2 regions of the Kitasatospora sp. NPDC048545 genome follow, and region 1 is predicted to be linked to the other one. Evidence: predicted binding sites of a transcription regulator. Region 1 holds the regulator's gene; the other holds the start of a gene.
What was found. Region 1 encodes HrcA, which represses chaperone genes, less so after heat shock. Its sites were predicted from a motif close to TTNGCACTCNGNNNNNCNGAGTGCNAA; they were not measured.

Region 1 (8,582 bases):
TTGCCGGCCACGGTCAGCTCGACCGGCTGCCCGGCGGTGCCGGCCAGCAGCGGGGCCGGGCCGGTGACCGGGTCCACCGGACGGCCGTTGACCGCGAGGACCGCGTCGCCCGGGCGGATCGCCGCGCCGGGGGCGGCCAGCGGCGAACGGGCCCGCGGGTCGGAGGACTCGCCGGGCAGGATCCGGGCGATCAGCCACTGCCCGCCCTCCTTCACGAGGTCCGCGCCGAGCAGCCCCTGGCGCCGGGCGGGCTCGGTGTGCGCGCCGTACGGGACGACGTAGGCGTGCGAGGTGCCGAGTTCGCCGTGCACCTCCCAGAGCAGGTCCACCAGGTCGTCGTGCGAGCCGACCCGCTCGACCAGCGGCCGGTAGCGCTCCAGGACGCCGGCCCAGTCCACGCCGGCCAGGTCGGGGCGCCAGAAGTTGTCCCGCATCAGCCGGCCGTTCTCGGCGAACATCTGCCGCCACTCTGCGGCCGGGTCGACGGTGACCCGCAGCCGGGCGAGGTCCACGGCGGTCTCGTCGTCCTCGCCGGCCGCCTTGTGGTCGGCCGGGACGATCCGCAGCTCGCCCTCGTCCAGCACGGCGACCCGGCTGCCGTCCCCGCTGACCGCGAAACCGTCGACGTCGTGCACCAGTTGCTCGGCCCGGCGCTTCTTCAGGTCGAAGCGCTCCAGCACCGGCCGGGGCCGATCGTCCTCCAGGGAGGCCGCCTCGTCGCCGAGTTCGCCGAGCAGCGGGGCCCTGGTCCACAGCAGGCCGTCCTTGGCGGCCCGCAGGGTGCCGAACAGGCCGCCCTCGACCGGGAACGGGACGATCCGGTCGGCGATGCCGTCCAGGTCCACCCTGGTCACCGGTGCGGCGTCGCCGCCGCCTTCCTCACCGTCGGCCTTCTTGGCCCGCGGCTCGTCCTCCTCGCCGCCGAGCGGGCGCCCGGCCCGCTGCGGGCCGAACGGGGACGGCGTGTCGGCCGCCAGCGTGATCAGGTACGGGCGGCAGCCGTTGGGGAAGGACAGGTCGAAGACGTGCGAGTCGTAGACCGGGTCGAAGTTGCGCACCGACAGGAACGCCAGGTAGCGGCCGTCCGCGGTGAAGGCCGGCGAGGTGTCGATGAAGCGCTGCTGGGTGGCCTCGCTCACGGTGCGGGTGGCCAGGTTCGCCAGCACGATCTGGCGCAGCGAGTACGGGCCCAGCCCCGGCACCGGCTGCGACCAGGCCAGCCAGGCCGAGTCCGGGCTGAAGACCAGCCCGCTGACCTCGCCGTCGGTGCTGCGGTCCAGCTCGTGCACGGTGCCGTCGGCGAGCGCCACCAGCAGCACCCGGCCGTCGTGCACGCCGAGCGCGGCCTGCTTGCCGTCCGGGGAGACCGCCAGCGCGTTGACCCGGCCGAGCTGCCCGGCGGCCAGCCGGCGGCGCTCGGCGCCGTGCACGGCGGGCGCGAACTCCAGGGCGTCCTCGCCCTCGGCGTCGGACACCCAGAGCACGCCCTGGGAGCCGTCCTCGCCCGGCACCACCCGCACCAGGCGCCCGCGCACGCCCGGCGTCTCGTCCAGTACCCGGGCCGGGCCCTCGCGGTGGGTCAGCCAGTGCACGCTGCCGCGCACCACGACGGCGCTGGCCCGGCCGGTGCGGTCGGGGGCGACGGACTCCAGCCAGTGCGCGGCGGGCACCGGGCGGGGGCGGCGGCCGCTGCGCGGGCCGGCCAGCCGGATGTCCAGGCGGCGCGGCTCGGCGCCGGCCAGGTCGTCCAGCAGCCAGACGTCACCGGCCCGGTGGAACACCACCCGGGTGCCGTCGGTGGCGGCGTTGCGGGCGTAGAAGCCGTCCGCGCCGGTGGTGTGGCGGCGCAGGTCGGTGCCGTCCGGGAGGCTGGACCACAGTTCGGCGACGCCCTCGTGGTCGGACAGGAAGGCGATGCGGGCGCCGTCCCCGCCGGCCACCCACAGGGGCGAGGACAGCTGCCCGTCCAGCTCCTCGTGGACCCGGGCGAACTCGTCCCGGCCCAGCCACAGCTTGCCCGCCCGGCCGCCCCGGTAGCGCTTCCACCAGGCCGGTTCGCGGATCGCGGCGCTGGCCAGCAGCACCCGGTCGCCTCCCGGCTCGAAGGCGATCCCGCCGACCGGCCCGTACGGCAGCCGCTCGGGCTCGCCGCCGTCCGGCGGCACGGCGTGCGCCCAGGTGCGGCGCAGGGTGGCCTCGCCGGCGGTGGTGGTGGCGATCGGGCGGCCGTCGGCCGTCCAGCCCTGGACCCGGGTCTGGCCGCTGCCCCAGTGGGTGAGCCGGCGGGACGGGCCGCCGTCCACCGGCACCACGTGCACCTCGGGCGCGCCGTCCCGGGTGGAGGTGAAGGCGATGTGCCGCCCGTCCGGGGAGAACCGGGGGTCGTGGACCGGCAGGTGGTCGGCCGTCAGCCGCCAGGCCCGGCCGCCCTCCAGCGGGGCGAGCCAGAGGTCGTTCTCGGCGACGAAGGTGACCAGGTCGCCGTGCAGGTGGGGGTGGCGCAGGTAGGCGCCCGCGGGGGTGCTCAGGGAGTCCGTCACGCGGCCAGGGTAGGCACGTACGCGTACGAGCCGCCGGGCTTTTCGGCAGAGTCGGGCCACTCGGGCGAGCCCGCTGGACCCGGCCGCGGGACCGTAGTACGGCGGGCTACGCCCAGCGGCCGGTGCGTCCCAGCAGCAGCGCGCCGGCGGCCACCCCGGCGGTGGAGGTGCGCAGCACCGAGGGGCCCAGCCGGTACGGCTTCGCGCCCGCGTCGGCGAACGCGGCCAGTTCCTCCGGGGACACCCCGCCCTCCGGGCCGACAACGAGCACGAGGTCGCCGGCGGCGGGCAGCGCGGCGTGCGCCAGCGGTTCGGCGCCCTCCTCGTGCAGCACGGCGGCGAACGCGGCCCCGGCGAGCACCGGTGCCAGCTGCCTGGTGGTCATCGGGTCGCGCACCTCGGGGAAGCGCAGCCGACGGGACTGCTTGCCCGCCTCCCGGGCGGTGGCCCGCCACTTGGCGAGCGCCTTGGCGCCGCGCTCGCCCTTCCACTGGGTGATGCAGCGGGAGGCCGCCCAGGGGATCACCACGTCCACGCCGACCTCGGTCATGGTCTCCACGGCCAGCTCGCCGCGGTCGCCCTTCGGCAGCGCCTGGACGACGACGATCCGCGGCGCGGGCTCCGGCTCGCGCCGCACCGCGGCGACCGCGACGTCGATCGCGTCCTTGCCGTGCACCGCGGCGACCGTTCCGTCCACGCCGAGCCCCAGTCCGTCGGCGAGGGTCACCGCCTCACCGGCCTCCAGGCGCTTCACCGCGGCCGCGTGCCGCCCCTCCGGGCCGTCCAGGCGCACCATCGCGCCGGGCGCGGCGGCGGCGATCCGTTCGGTCTCGACGACGAAGACGGGCGCGGTCATGCGGGGGCACCTTTCCGGGGCGGGGCCTGGGGCGGGAGGGGGAACCGGCGGGGGCACGCGAAAGGGGTGCCGGGGTCGGCCCCCGGCACCCCCGCGCGACGGCTACCGGCCGTTGAAGGCGTCCTTCAGCCGGGAGAACAGGCCCTGCTGGCCGGGCGCGAACTGGCCGGAGGGCCGCTCCTCGCCGCGCAGCACCGCCAGGCGGCGCAGCAGCTCCTCCTGCTCGGGGTCGAGCTTGGTGGGCGTCTTCACCTCGACGTGCACTATCAGGTCGCCCCGGCCGCCCCCGCGCAGGTGGGTGATGCCGCGGCCGTGCAGCGGGATCGACTGGCCGGACTGGGTGCCGGGCCGGATGTCGACCTCCTCCAGGCCGTCCAGGGTCTGCAGCGGCACCTGGGTGCCGAGCGAGGCAGCCGTCATCGGGATGGTGACGGTGCAGTGCAGGTCGTCGCCGCGCCGCTGGAAGATCGCGTGGGCGGACTCGGCGATCTCGACGTACAGGTCGCCGGCCGGGCCGCCGCCGGGGCCGACCTCGCCCTCGCCGGCCAGCTGGATCCGGGTGCCGTTGTCGACACCGGCCGGGATCTTGACGGTCAGGGTGCGACGGGCGCGGACCCGGCCGTCGCCGGCGCACTCCGGGCACGGGGTCGGCACGACGGTGCCGAAGCCCTGGCACTGCGGGCAGGGGCGGGAGGTCATGACCTGGCCCAGGAAGGACCGGGTGACCTGGGAGACCTCGCCCTTGCCGCGGCACATGTCGCAGGTCTGGGCGGAGGTGCCGGGGGCCGCGCCCTCGCCGCTGCACGTGGTGCAGGTGACGGCGGTGTCGACCTGGAGCTCCTTGGTGGTGCCGAACGCGGCCTCCTCCAGGGTGATCTCCAGCCGGATCATGGCGTCCTGGCCGCGGCGGGTGCGCGAGCGCGGGCCGCGCTGGCCGGCCGCGGCGCCGAAGAAGGCGTCCATGATGTCGGAGAAGCCGAAGCCCGCCGCGCCCGCGCCGAAGCCGCCCGCACCGCCCCCGCCCGGGGACAGCGGGTCGCCGCCGAGGTCGTAGACCTGGCGCTTCTGCGGGTCGGAGAGCACCTCGTAGGCGGCGTTGATCTCCTTGAACCGCTCCTGCGTCTTCGGGTCCGGGTTGACGTCCGGGTGCAGTTCGCGTGCCAGGCGCCGGAACGCCTTCTTGATCTCGTCCTGCCCCGCATCCCGTCGGACGCCGAGTACCGCGTAGTAGTCCGTGGCCACCAAATGCTCCGCTTGTTCCGCCTGTAGTAGTGCTGCGACTGGACGCCGTCAGGATGTCCGACGGCTGTTTGCTACGACTCGGCCAGGATCTGACCCACGTACCGCGCCACCGCCCGCACCGCCCCCATTGTGCCCGGGTAGTCCATCCGGGTCGGACCGATCACACCCAGTTTGGCCACGCTCTCGTCGCCCGAACCGTAACCGACCGACACGACCGAGGTGGAAATCAGCCCTTCGTAGGCGTTCTCCCGCCCGATCCGGACCGTCATCGCGGCGTCATTGGTCTCACCCAGGAGGCGGAGCAGGATGACCTGCTCCTCCAGGGCCTCCAGCACCGGCTGGATGGTGAGGGGGAAGTCGTGGCCGAAGCGGGTCAGATTGGCCGTGCCGGCCAGCATGATCCGTTCCTCGTTCTGTTCCGCGAGCGTCTCGAACAGGGTCGCCAGGACCGTGCTGACGGTCGGCCTGTCGGCCTGCTCGAACATCGCCGGGAGTTCCTCCAGCAGCCCCGGGACGTCCGGGAGGAGGCGGCCGGCCGCTCTGCTGTTCAGCGCGGTCCGCAGGTCCGCCAGGACCGTCTCGCCGACCGTACCCGGGCAGTCGACCATCCGCTGCTCGACCCGGCCGGTGTTGGTGATCAGCACCAGCATCACCTTGGCCGGGGCCAGCGCCACCAGCTCGATGTGCCGGACGGTCGAGCGCGTCAGCGACGGGTACTGGACGACCGCGACCTGCCGGGTCAGCTGGGCGAGCAGCCGCACGGTGCGCGCGACCACGTCGTCCAGGTCGACCGCGCCGTCCAGGAAGTGCCGGATCGCCCGGCGCTCGGGGGCGCTCATCGGCTTGACCTCAGCGAGCCTGTCGACGAAGAGGCGGTACCCCTTGTCGGTCGGGATGCGGCCGGCGCTGGTGTGCGGCTGGTGGATGTAGCCCTCCTCCTCCAGCGCCGCCATGTCGTTGCGGACCGTCGCCGGCGAGACCCCGAGGTTGTGCCGCTCCACGAGGGCCTTGGACCCGACCGGCTCCTCGGTGCCCACGTAGTCCTGCACGATCGCGCGGAGCACGGCGAGCTTGCGGTCGTCCAGCTGGCGGACCTCTCCGGCCATGGGGCACGCACCTCCGTCTTCGCACGTTGTCCGTCTGTGTCCCTGAGTGCTGCGGGCCGCTCCGGGAGGCCCCGGTCCTGGCACTCTGAACGCGCGAGTGCCAAAACCGTACCTGCCAGTGTAAGGCCCGGGTCCTACGGCAGGAACGGCCGGACCGGAGTGATCCTGCCCGCAGTTCCGGGTACGGCCCGCGGGACGGGGAGCGTTCACGCTTCCCGGCGCGGGGGTGGTGCCTCGCGGCCGTCCGGGTGGCAGCATCGAAAGCGACGGCGAATGGAGGAGCAAGCGATGTCGAGCTCGGGCCAGCACACCCGTTTCGCACCCGACCGCGGCCTGACCAGCCGCATGGTCGCCACGATGTTCGTGATCGGGCTGCTGTACGTCGGTTTCACCGGCCTGCTGATCGCGCTGCTGCGCGGTGCATGGCCGCTGATCGTCCTGATCTCCGGCGGGCTGTTCGTGGCCCAGTTCTGGTTCAGTGACAAGATCACCGAACGGGCCATGGGAGCCCACCAGGTGTCCCCGGAGGACTTCCCCCAACTACACGGCACGATCGACCGGCTCTGCGCGCTGGCCGACATGCCCAAACCCCGCGTGGCGGTCGCCGACAACGACATGCCCAACGCCTTCGCCACCGGCCGCAACCCGCAGAACGCGGTGGTCTGCGTCACCACCGGCCTGCTGCGCCGGCTGGAGCCCGAGGAGCTGGAGGGCGTCCTCGCGCACGAGCTGTCCCACGTCGCCCACCGGGACGTCGCGGTGATGACGATCGCCGGCTTCCTCGGCGTGCTCGCCGGCGCGATGACCAGGATCGCCGTGTACGGCGGGTTCATGGGCGGCGGCCGCAACAACAACGACCAGAACACGGCGATCCTGGCGCTGATCATCCCGCTGGCCTCGATGGTCGTCTACGCGATCAGCTTCCTGCTCACCCGGCTGCTGTCCCGCTACCGCGAGCTGGCCGCCGACCGGGCCGCCGCCCAGCTCACCGGCCGGCCCAGCGCGCTCGCCTCGGCGCTCACCAAGGTGACCGGGCAGATCTCCGCCATCCCCACCGAGGACCTGCGCAAGTCGCAGCCCTACAACGCCTTCTACTTCGCGCCCGCGCTGAGCGCCCGGGAGACGGCCTCGCAGCTGTTCTCCACCCACCCGACGCTGGAGACGCGGCTGGCGCAGCTGGCGAAGATCTCCGAGCAGCTCGGCCGCTGACCGCCCGAGCACACGAAAGGACCGCCGTGGGAATCCTGGACGCCCTGTTCGGCCGCACCAAGCCCGTCAAGCCCGACCTCGACCAGCTGTTCGGCGTGCCGTCCGCCGCGCTCACCCTGGAGGCCGCCACCGGCTTCCTGCCCACCGGGCTCGGCTCGGTCTGCTTCGCGGCCGTCGAGGGCGCGGCCTTCGTCCAGGTGGAGCAGCAGGTACGGGCGCTGCTGGACGCCGACACCGAGCGCGGCGTCCCGGTGGAGGCCTCCAAGGACGACTACGGCTACTCGTGGCTGCTCGCCCGGCACTCCCCCGGGGAGCTGCCGGAGCTGGTGAACGACCTGCACGCGGTCAACAGCGAACTGGAGGCGAACGGCTTCGGGCCGCAGCTGCTCTGTTCGCTGGTCGGCTTCCGCGACGCGCAGGGGCAGTCGCTGGCCCTGGTCTACCTCTACAAGCGCGGCACCTTCTACCCGTTCGCCCCGATGCCGGGCGGCGGGGAGAAGCGCAACAGTCCGCTGGAACTGCAGGTCAACGCGATGCTGGGGAACGACCTGCGGCTGGAGAAGGACCTGAGCCGCTGGTTCCCGGTCTGGGGCGCGCCGGGCCTCTGACGCACCGTCCGCCCTCCCTATGATCACCCGTATGCGCAGCCGCCAGTACGGACCCGACCTGACCCCGCCGTGGAAGAAGCAGACCCCCGCCCCGGAGGTGCCCGCCGAGCGGGACCTGGTGGTCGAGGAGGCGTCGACCGGCTTCTGCGGGGCCGTGGTGCGCTGCGAGAAGACCGCCGAGGGGTTCACCGTCACCCTGGAGGACCGCTTCGGCAAGCACCGGGTGTTCCCGCTGGTGCCGCGCGGCTTCCTGCTGGAGGGCGCGGTGGTCACCCTGGTCCGCCCGGCCGGCCCCGCCCCCTCCCGGGCGCCCGGCCGCACCGCCTCCGGCTCGGTCGCCGTGCCCGGCGCCCGCGCCCGGGTCGCCCGGGAGTCGCGGATCTACGTCGAGGGCCGGCACGACGCCGAGCTGGTCGAGCGGGTCTGGGGCGACGACCTGCGGATCGAGGGCGTCGTGGTGGAGTACCTGCGCGGCATCGACGACCTGCCCGCGATCGTCGCCGACTTCGCCCCCGGCCCCGGCCGCCGCCTCGGCGTCCTGGTCGACCACCTGCTCCCGGGGACGAAGGAGCACCGCATCGCCGCGCAGGTCACCGGGGAGTCCGTCCTGGTCGTCGGCCACCCCTACATCGACGTCTGGCAGGCCGTGAAGCCCTCCTCCGTCGGCATCCCCGACTGGCCCGCCGTCCCCCGCGGCGAGGACTGGAAGGAGGGCACCTGCCGCCGCCTGGGCTGGCCGGTGGACACCCCGGCGGCGTGGAAGCGGATCCTGTCCGGGGTGGACAGCTACAAGGACCTGGAGCCCGAGCTGCTGGGCCGGGTCGAGGAACTGATCGACTTCGTCACACTGCCGGATCAGGCGTAGGTCCGGAACTCCGAGGTGTCGAGCGTGACGCCGAGCACGTCGACCTCGATCGGATCGCCGAACGTGCTGGTCCGTTCGGCCCAGTACACGGGGACACCGGAAGCCGTGTCAGTGGTCGGATCCGTGAGGAGCACGCACACACCTTGAGCGGATCGA
Region 2 (8,582 bases), on a different contig from region 1:
CGAGGCCCGCATCAAGGACGTGCTGGACTGGGCGCGCGACCCGGTCAGCCTCAACATGTCGGTGGACGACGAGGGCGAGACCCAGTTCGGGGACCTGGTCGAGGACACCGGGGCGACGTCTCCCGAGGACGCCGTGATGGTCATGCTCCGGCGTGAGGAACTGGACGACCTGATCGGGCGGTTGGACGACCGCACGGCCTCGATCATCCGCTCCCGCTACGGCATGGAGGACGGCCGTGAGCGCACCCTCACCGAGGTGGGCAAGCAGCACGGCCTCACCCGCGAGCGGATCCGCCAGATCGAGAAGCACGCGCTGGCCGAGCTGAAGAAGATCGCCGACCACGCGGGCTTCGAAGCCGCCTGACCGCGCCGCCGGACAGGCCTGCCGAGCCCCATCCGGGCCCCGGCGCGGATCGATCCGCGCCGGGGCCCGGGGCGTGCCGCGGGCTCTTAGGCTGGAGGGGCAGGACGAGGCGGACAGGACGAGGCGAACGACGGAGTGGACAGGGTGAACGAGCAGGGACGGGAAGGGTCGACGGAGCGCGGCCAGAACCAGGACCAGGACCAGAACCAGGACCAGGACCGGGGTGGGAACCACGACCAGGGTGGGAACTGCGGCCAGGACCAGGACCGGAAGCAGGACCGGGAGCCGCAGGCGAAGCCCGCGGCCAAGACCGGGCTGGTCTTCCGGGACCCACTGGACCAGCAGTCCCGGGACGACACCGACGCCGGCTGGGGCGAGCGTTCCGGGGCCGGTGGGAGCGGTGGGCGGGGGCTGGACTGGTACCTGAGTCAGCGCCCGCCGCACCACGGGTAGGGGAACGGGAAGGGGCGGTCAGCGCAGCGGCGCGACCAGCGCGTCGCGGATCTCGGTCAGCAGTTGGACCTCCTTGGCCTCGGCTTCCGCAGCCGCCTCGGTGGGGGACTTGCGGCGGGCCGCCATCCTGATCATGGGCACGATCAGAACGAAGTAGACGACGGCTGCGGTGATCAGGAACTGCAGGGCGGCGCTGAGCACCGATCCCCACAGGATCAGGACTCCGGACGTGACCTCACCGGCCGGGCCCACCTCGCAGGGCCCCTTGAGGCAGGAACTGTAGGCACCCAGGTCCTTCGTTCCGAATACCCCGATGATCGGATTGATCACGCCCTTGACGAAGGCGTTGATGATGTTGGTGAATGCCGCACCGATGACCACGGCGACGGCGAGTTCGACGACGTTTCCACGCAGCAGGAATTCCTTGAAGCCCTTCATGCCGCCTCGAACGACGGAGTCGTTCCGGGGTTACGGGTGATCTTCGGCGGCTCCGGATTGACAACCCGTCCGGCCCAGAGCGCCCCCGCCGGGCGGCGGCAGCCCGGCCCGCGCGGGCCCGAGCGCGAGCGCGGCCGCCACCGCGAGCAGTACCAGCGCCGGCACCCCGGCCCGTCGGCGGACCGCCCGGCGCCAGCGGTGCCACCCACCGCAGCCGCGCCGGATCGGGGGGAAGCTCGGCACCTCCTGCCGGGGCGGCACGGTGGGGGCGGGCAGGGGGACTGAGAAGCTCGCGGTCGTCATCGACGCACCTCCGGAGGGTCCGGCGGTCGGCCCGGGGCGGGCCGGCCGACGAACCACACGATGCGCGCTCCGGGCGGCATCGGAAAGCCGTTTCCCCAGCCTGTGGAAAACCCGCCCCTGTGGACGAATTCGTACGCCCACACGAGTCAATCCGACCCGTTGAAGGTGACGAGAGCGGGCCGTGAGCGGAGGCCCGGACGCGCAGGCCCGGACGCGTAGGCCGGAAACCCAGGCAGGGCGCACAGCCGGAAGAAGCGAAGCCGGAAGCGAAAGCCGGAAAACGAAAGCCGTAAAACGAAAGCCGGAAACGCAGGCCGGAAGCGAAAGCCGGGGCCGAGACGCGGCAAGGCCCGCCGCCCCCGCGTGGTCGCGGGGCCGACGGGCCTTGCCGAGGACTGCTGGGCGTCCGGAGCGGTCCCGGCGCCGGGGTCAGCTCGCGGCCGGAGCCGGGCTGGCCGGGGCCGAAGAGCCCGTGCCCGACGCGGGGGCCGGCGTCGACGTGGTCGACGACGACCCGGAGCTGACGGTGCTGCTGGAGGAGGAGCGGCTGTCGGTCCGGTAGAAGCCGGATCCCTTGAACACGACACCCACGGCCGAGAAGACCTTGCGAAGCCGTCCCTGGCAGTCGGGGCACGTGGTCAGTGCCTCGTCGGTGAACTTCTGCACCGCCTCCAGGCCGTTGCCGCACTCGGTGCACTGGTACTGGTACGTGGGCACTTGTCTTCCTCCTGGCACTCTCGCCTGATGAGTGCTAACGATGGTCAATGATGCGGCATTCCGCGGGATCAGTCCAGCGACTCCGGTGTGAGATCGGCCCCGCCGTCGGCCCGGGATCGGCCGCGAACCACCGCCCGCTCAGCCCTTGGCCGCGCCCACCAGCTGCGCAGCACCCCCGCGCTCGGCGGAGCCGGCGACCGAATCCGCGACCGGGCCGGCGACCGAATCCGCGACCGGACCGGCGGCGGAACCCGGCGCCACCAGCAGGTGTCGCAGCGAGAACAGCGCGACCAGCCCCAGCCCGGCGCCGATCAGCGGCACCAGGAACCCGGTGGACGGCCCGTGCCCGTCGATCAGCTTGCCCGCCACCATCGAGCCGACCGCCAGGCCCAGCCCGATGGCGCCGGTCAGCCAGGTGAAGGCCTCCGTCTTGGCGCCGTCCGCGACCAGCGTCTCGACCAGGGTGTAGCCGCTGATCAGGGTCGGCGCGATGGCCAGGCCGCAGACCAGTCCGGCGACGGTGAGCGCGACCAGGTTCGGCATCGCCCACAGCGTCGAGCAGCCCAGCACCAGCAGTGCGTAGCTGAACAGCATCCGCTGCTGGACCGGCCGCCGCCAGGCGATCACGCCGTACAGCACGCCGGCCAGCATCGAGCCGCCCGCGAAGATCCCGTACACGGTGCCGCCCGCGTCGTGCTGCCCGACGGAGTCGGCGAAGGCGTTCACGGAGACCTGCATGCCGCCGAAGACCGCGCCGACCCCGAGGATCGAGCCGGCGAGCAGCCGGACGCCGGGCGAGGCGAGCGCCGAGACGCGCTTGGTGCCGGGCTGCGGCACGATCCGGGCGGGGGCGGTTCGCCGCTGGGCGGCGAAGGCCAGGCCGCCGACGACGGTCAGTGCGGCCTCGGCGACCAGGGCGGTCGCCGGGCTGGCCATCGCGGCGATGCCGGAGGCCAGGATCGGGCCGATCACGAAGGTGAACTCGTCCGTCACGGACTCGAAGGCGAAGGCGGTGCTCACCCGGGCCGCGGAGGCCTCGGACGGGCCGTCCGCGGTGAACCGGGCCACCCAGCGGGCCCGGACCATCGCGCCGATCTGCGGCACGCTCGCACCGGCCGGGACGGCGGCCAGGAAGAGGCTCCAGGCGGGGGCGTGCCCCAGTGCCAGCGCGATCAGCGCGCCGACCGAGGCCCCGTGCACCAGGACGGTCGGGACCAGCACCGAGGCCTGTCCGTACCGGTCGGCCAGTCGCCCGGTCTGCGGCCCGATCAGGGCCTGGGCGACGGCGGCGACGGCGGTGACGGTACCGGCGGTGCCGTACGAGCCGTGGGTCCGGGTGACGAGCAGCAGGATGCCCATGCTGAGCATCGCGTAGGGCAGTCGCGCGACGAGGGCCGGGGCCAGGAAGGTCCAGGCCCCGGGGGTGCGCAGCAGTTCGCCGTACCCGACGCGGGCGGGGGCCTGGGCTGCGGTGGTGTCCGCGGTGCTGTCCGCGGAGGTGTCGACCGTTCGGCGGGCCGTCACGGTCGGTCCTTCCTGCTGCCTGGTAGCGCGGCAGGGCATGGGGTGGCCCCGACGGCGCCGAGAGTCGTCCTCTCGCGCGTCGACCGGGGTAGATACCGGGTCGGCCCGGTGTGGTTACCGGGGTCGGACCGCGGCCGCCGAGCGGTCGCGCCAACTCTGCGTCAGGCAGATGCTGGGGGTGGTCTAGCGGTGGTTATACGGCGTGGTCGAACCAGCATACAGTTACGCGCGTAGATCCCGCTAGCCGCCCCTTCCCCGAGCGCCCCGGAAGCCCTGGAGGCCCCGGGAACCCCAGGCGCCTCACACGCACGGGGAGCCCAGGAGTCCCGGAGCCCCGGAGCCCCGGGACCTCCGGAGACCCAGGCCCCCCGCGGACCCCCTCCGGCTCCCGCGCGCGCCCCGGGCTACCGCCCGTTGAGCCACCCGGCGAGCTTGCCGCCCTTGTCGACGGCCCGCAGCCGCCGCTCCGCGACCTCGCCGACCTCGTCCGTGGTGACCACCAGCAGTTCGTCCCCGCCGCGCAGCACCGTAGCCTTGTCCGGCACGAAGGAGTTGCCCTCGCGCACGACCAGGGTGACCGCCGCGCCCTTGGGCAGCCGCAGTTCGCTGACCTCCACGCCGGACATCCGGGAGGCGGGGGAGAGGGCGACCGACAGCAGGTGCCCGTGCAGCTTCTCCAGCGGGGCGGACTCGATGTCGATGTCCTGGCCCATCGCGCCCTCGCCGATCTTCAGCTGCTTGGCCACCCACGGCAGGGTCGGCCCCTGGAGCAGGGTGAAGACGACGACCAGGATGAAGACGATGTTGAACACGTCCTCGGCCCTGTGCGCGCCCGACACCACCGGGATGGTGGCCAGCACGATGGGCACCGCCCCGCGCAGCCCGGCCCAGCTCAGCAGCGCCTGCTCGCGGGCCGGCACCTTGAAGGGGGTCAGCGAGACCACCACGGACAGCGGCCGGGCCAGGAAGACCAGTACGCCGCCGATGACGAGCGCGGGCACCACCGCGGAGCCCATGGTCGCGGGCGTGCAGAGCAGGCCGAGCAGCACGAACATGCCGATCTGCCCGATCCACGCCAGTCCGTCGGCGAAGCCGCGGACGGCCGGCCCGTGCGGGAGCTTGGAGTTCCCGAGGATCACCGCGCAGATGTAGACCGCGAGGAAGCCGGAGCCGTGCAGCAGTGCGCCGCCCGCGTAGGCGAGCACGGTGAGCGCCATCACGGCGATCGGGTAGAGGCCCGAGGAGGGCAGCGCGACGCGCTTGACCCCGTACGCGCCGATCTTGCCGACGGCGAAGCCGATCGCCGCGCCGATCGCGAGTTCGGCGACGATCGTGCCGATCATGACGTACCAGGGGTCCAGTTCCCCGGTGGTGGCGAAGGCGACGACCAGGATGACGACGGGCGCGTCGTTGAAGCCGGACTCGGCCTCCAGCAGGCCGGTGAGCCGGTGCGGCAGCGGGACCATCCGCAGCACCGAGAAGACGGCCGCGGCGTCGGTCGAGGAGACGATGGCGCCGAGCAGCAGCGAGGTCCGCCAGTCCAGGCCGACCAGCCAGTGCGCGCCGGCCGCGGTGGCGAAGACGCTGACGCCGACGCCGACGGTGGCGAGCACGGTGGCCGCCGGCATCACCGGCTTGATCTCGCGCCAGCTGGTCTTGAGGCCGCCCTCGGCCAGGATCACCACGAGCGCCGCGTAGCCGATCACCTGGGTGAGTTCGGCGTTGTTGAAGGTGAAGCCGATCCCGTTCTGGCCCAGTGCCACGCCGATCCCCAGATAGATCAGCAGGCTGGGCAGCCCTGATCGGGTGGAGATCCGGACGGCGACCACCGCGAAGAGCAGGATCACGGAGGCTTCGAGAAGCAGCTGGTTCAGATGGGAGACGTTCACGCAGGGGCACCTCGGGCAGGCATGGGCGGGCGGGGTGTCTGGCAGTGCGGTGAGGTCGACCCGTCAAGAAGGCGTCAATGCTCCCCTTGCGGATCGTTACTCAGTCTAACATTTTGCCATACCTTTAGCTTGGTCCCCCGTTCACAGTGCCCGGCCGACTCGGCCTAATGTGGTGCCCTGTCACGGCCGCTGGCCCTGGACACGCCCGCCCGCCCCGAAGTCAGGACCGCAAGGACCCAGATGCCCCGCTCGAAGAAGTTCCGGCGCGCCCGTCTGTTCGTGATCGTGCTGGTCGTGCTGCTGGTGGCCGGCGTCGGCTACGGCGGCTACCGCGGGGTCACCGCGGTCCGCGCCTCCTTCCCGGAGGTGGACGGCAGCGTCAAGGTGGCGGGCCTGACCGCGCCGGTCGACGTCAAGCGGGACGCCAACGGCATCCCGCAGCTGTACGCCGACACGTCCGAGGACCTGTTCCGTGCCCAGGGCTACGTCCAGGCGCAGGACCGCTTCTGGGAGATGGACGTCCGGCGGCACATCACCGCCGGCCGGCTCTCCGAGATGTTCGGCGACGGCCAGGTCGACACCGACACCTTCATCCGCACCATGGGCTGGCGCCAGGTGGCGCAGAAGGAGTTCGACACCAAGCTGTCGCCGGAGACCAAGAAGTACCTGCAGGCCTACTCGGACGGCGTGAACGCCTGGCTCGCCGAGCACCCCGGCGGCGAGAAGGCCTCGCTGGAGTACGCGCTGCTCGGCGCCGTCAACAGCGGCTACACGCCCGAGCAGTGGTCCCCGGTCGACTCGGTGGCCTGGCTCAAGGCGATGGCCTGGAACCTCTCCGGGAACCTCCAGGAGGAGGTCGACCGCTCGCTGCTGGCGCAGGACTTCGGCCCGGACAAGATCGCCGAGCTGTACCCGGACTACCCGTACACCCGCAACGGCACCATCGTGAAGACCGGCACCGTGTCCGGCGACGCCTACCGCCCCGCGGACGGCGCCGCGCAGCCGGGCGCCGGCAACGGCACCGCCACCGCGCAGGGCGCGGCCACCACCAAGGCGCTGCTGCAGGGCCTCACCGACCGGATCGACGGGATGCCGCAGCTGCTCGGCCGCCCCGGCCAGGGCATCGGTTCCAACTCCTGGGTGGTCGCCGGTTCGCACACCACGACCGGCAAGCCGCTGCTGGCCAACGACCCGCACCTCGGCCCCGGCCTGCCCTCGGTCTGGTACCAGATGGGCCTGCACTGCCGGACCGCCTCCCCGGCCTGCCAGTTCGACGTCTCCGGCTTCACCTTCGCGGGCATGCCCGGCGTGGTGATCGGCCACAACAAGGACATCGCCTGGGGCTTCACCAACCTCGGCGCCGACGTCACCGACCTCTTCCTGGAGAAGGTCACCGGCCCGGACACCTACCAGGTCGACGGCAAGGACGTGAAGTTCGACCTCCGCAAGGAGACCATCAAGGTCGCCGGCGGGGAGGACCGCACCATCACCGTCCGCACCACCCAGACCGGCGCCCCGCTCATCTCCGACCAGAGCAACGAGCAGCAGAACGTCGGCAAGTACGCCCCCAACGGCACCTCCGCCCCCGACCGCGGCACCAGCGGCTACGGCGTGGCCCTGCAGTGGACGGCGCTCAGCCCCGGCAAGACCATGGACGCCGTCTTCGGGCTGGACAAGGCGAAGAACTGGGACGAGTTCCGCGCCGCCGCCAAGGACTTCTCCGTCCCCGCACAGAACCTGATCTACGCCGACGCCAAGCACATCGGCTACCAGGCGCCGGGCACCATCCCGGTCCGCGGCAAGGGCGACGGCACCTACCCCGCGCTGGGCTGGGACTCCGCGTACCAGTGGAAGGACCCGATCCCCTTCAACGCGCTGCCGTGGAGCCTCGACCCCGCGGCCGGCTACATCGTCACCGCCAACCAGGCCGTGGTGGACCCGAGCTACAAGTACAGCCTGACCAAGGACTGGGAGTACGGCACCCGCGCCAAGGAGATCACCGACCAGATCGAGGGCCTGCTCAAGAACAACGGCAAGATCTCGCCGGACGACATGCAGACCCTCCAGCTGGACAACACCAACGTGATGGCCAAGACGCTGGTCCCGCTGCTGCTCAAGCAGCAGATCGACGACCCGTACGTGCGCGAGGCCCAGGACCTGCTCAAGGACTGGAACTACCACCAGGACGCCGACTCGGCCGCCGCCGCCTACTACAACGGCGTCTGGCGCCAGCTGCTCACCCTCGCCTTCGGCCAGAAGTTCCCGGCCGACCTGCGGGCCAAGGACAACTGCCTGCTGGTCCGCCAGCAGGACGACCCCACCAAGCCGGACAGTGCCACCAAGATCGTCACCGAGTGCGGCACCCGCGACCCGGGCAAGGCCCAGCCGGACGGCGGTGACCGCTGGACCGAGGTGGTGCGCCAGCAGCTGGAGAAGCCCGACAGCTCGTGGTGGACGTACATCGACTCCCAGCACAACGTCCAGAAGGGCCTGGACAACCTGCTCAAGGAAGCGATGAAGAACGCCCGCCAGGAGCTGACCTCGCTGCTCAGCAAGGACGTCTCCACCTGGAGCTGGGGCCGCCTGCACAAGCTGGAGCTGCGGGAGCAGACCCTCGGCAGCGACAACTCCTCGATCGCCTCCGGCGTGCTCCACAAGCTGCTCAACCGCGGCCCGTACCGGCTCTCCGGCGGCTCCGCGGCGGTCGACGCGGCCGGGTGGAACGCGGCGGCCGGCTACCAGGTGGACTGGATCCCGTCGATGCGCATGGTGGTCGACCTGAACGACCTCGACTCCTCGCGCTGGGTCAACGTCGGCGGCGCCTCCGGCCACGCCTTCCACGACAACTACAACGACCAGACCGACCTCTGGCTCAAGGGCAAACTGCTCACCTG

Region 2: a site for HrcA is predicted at 2,287-2,313, ahead of AB0D10_RS22735 (FmdB family zinc ribbon protein). Genes of this name have one in related genera too.

Annotation. Positions count from the first base shown of each region.
Region 1 is NZ_JBEZIQ010000001.1:69,080-77,661, reverse strand. It holds gene AB0D10_RS00325 (S41 family peptidase) at 1-2,528, opposite strand, end outside; gene AB0D10_RS00320 (16S rRNA (uracil(1498)-N(3))-methyltransferase) at 2,647-3,396, opposite strand; gene dnaJ (molecular chaperone DnaJ) at 3,499-4,638, opposite strand; gene hrcA (heat-inducible transcriptional repressor HrcA) at 4,710-5,744, opposite strand; gene htpX (zinc metalloprotease HtpX) at 6,033-6,953, shown strand; gene AB0D10_RS00300 (hypothetical protein) at 6,980-7,561, shown strand; gene AB0D10_RS00295 (DUF3097 domain-containing protein) at 7,593-8,426, shown strand; gene AB0D10_RS00290 (Uma2 family endonuclease) at 8,404-8,582, opposite strand, start outside.
Region 2 is NZ_JBEZIQ010000024.1:42,825-51,406, forward strand. It holds gene AB0D10_RS22720 (sigma-70 family RNA polymerase sigma factor) at 1-364, shown strand, start outside; gene AB0D10_RS22725 (hypothetical protein) at 509-817, shown strand; gene mscL (large conductance mechanosensitive channel protein MscL) at 836-1,255, opposite strand; gene AB0D10_RS22735 (FmdB family zinc ribbon protein) at 1,988-2,275, opposite strand; gene AB0D10_RS22740 (MFS transporter) at 2,414-3,799, opposite strand; gene AB0D10_RS22745 (potassium/proton antiporter) at 4,204-5,688, opposite strand; gene AB0D10_RS22750 (penicillin acylase family protein) at 5,929-8,582, shown strand, end outside.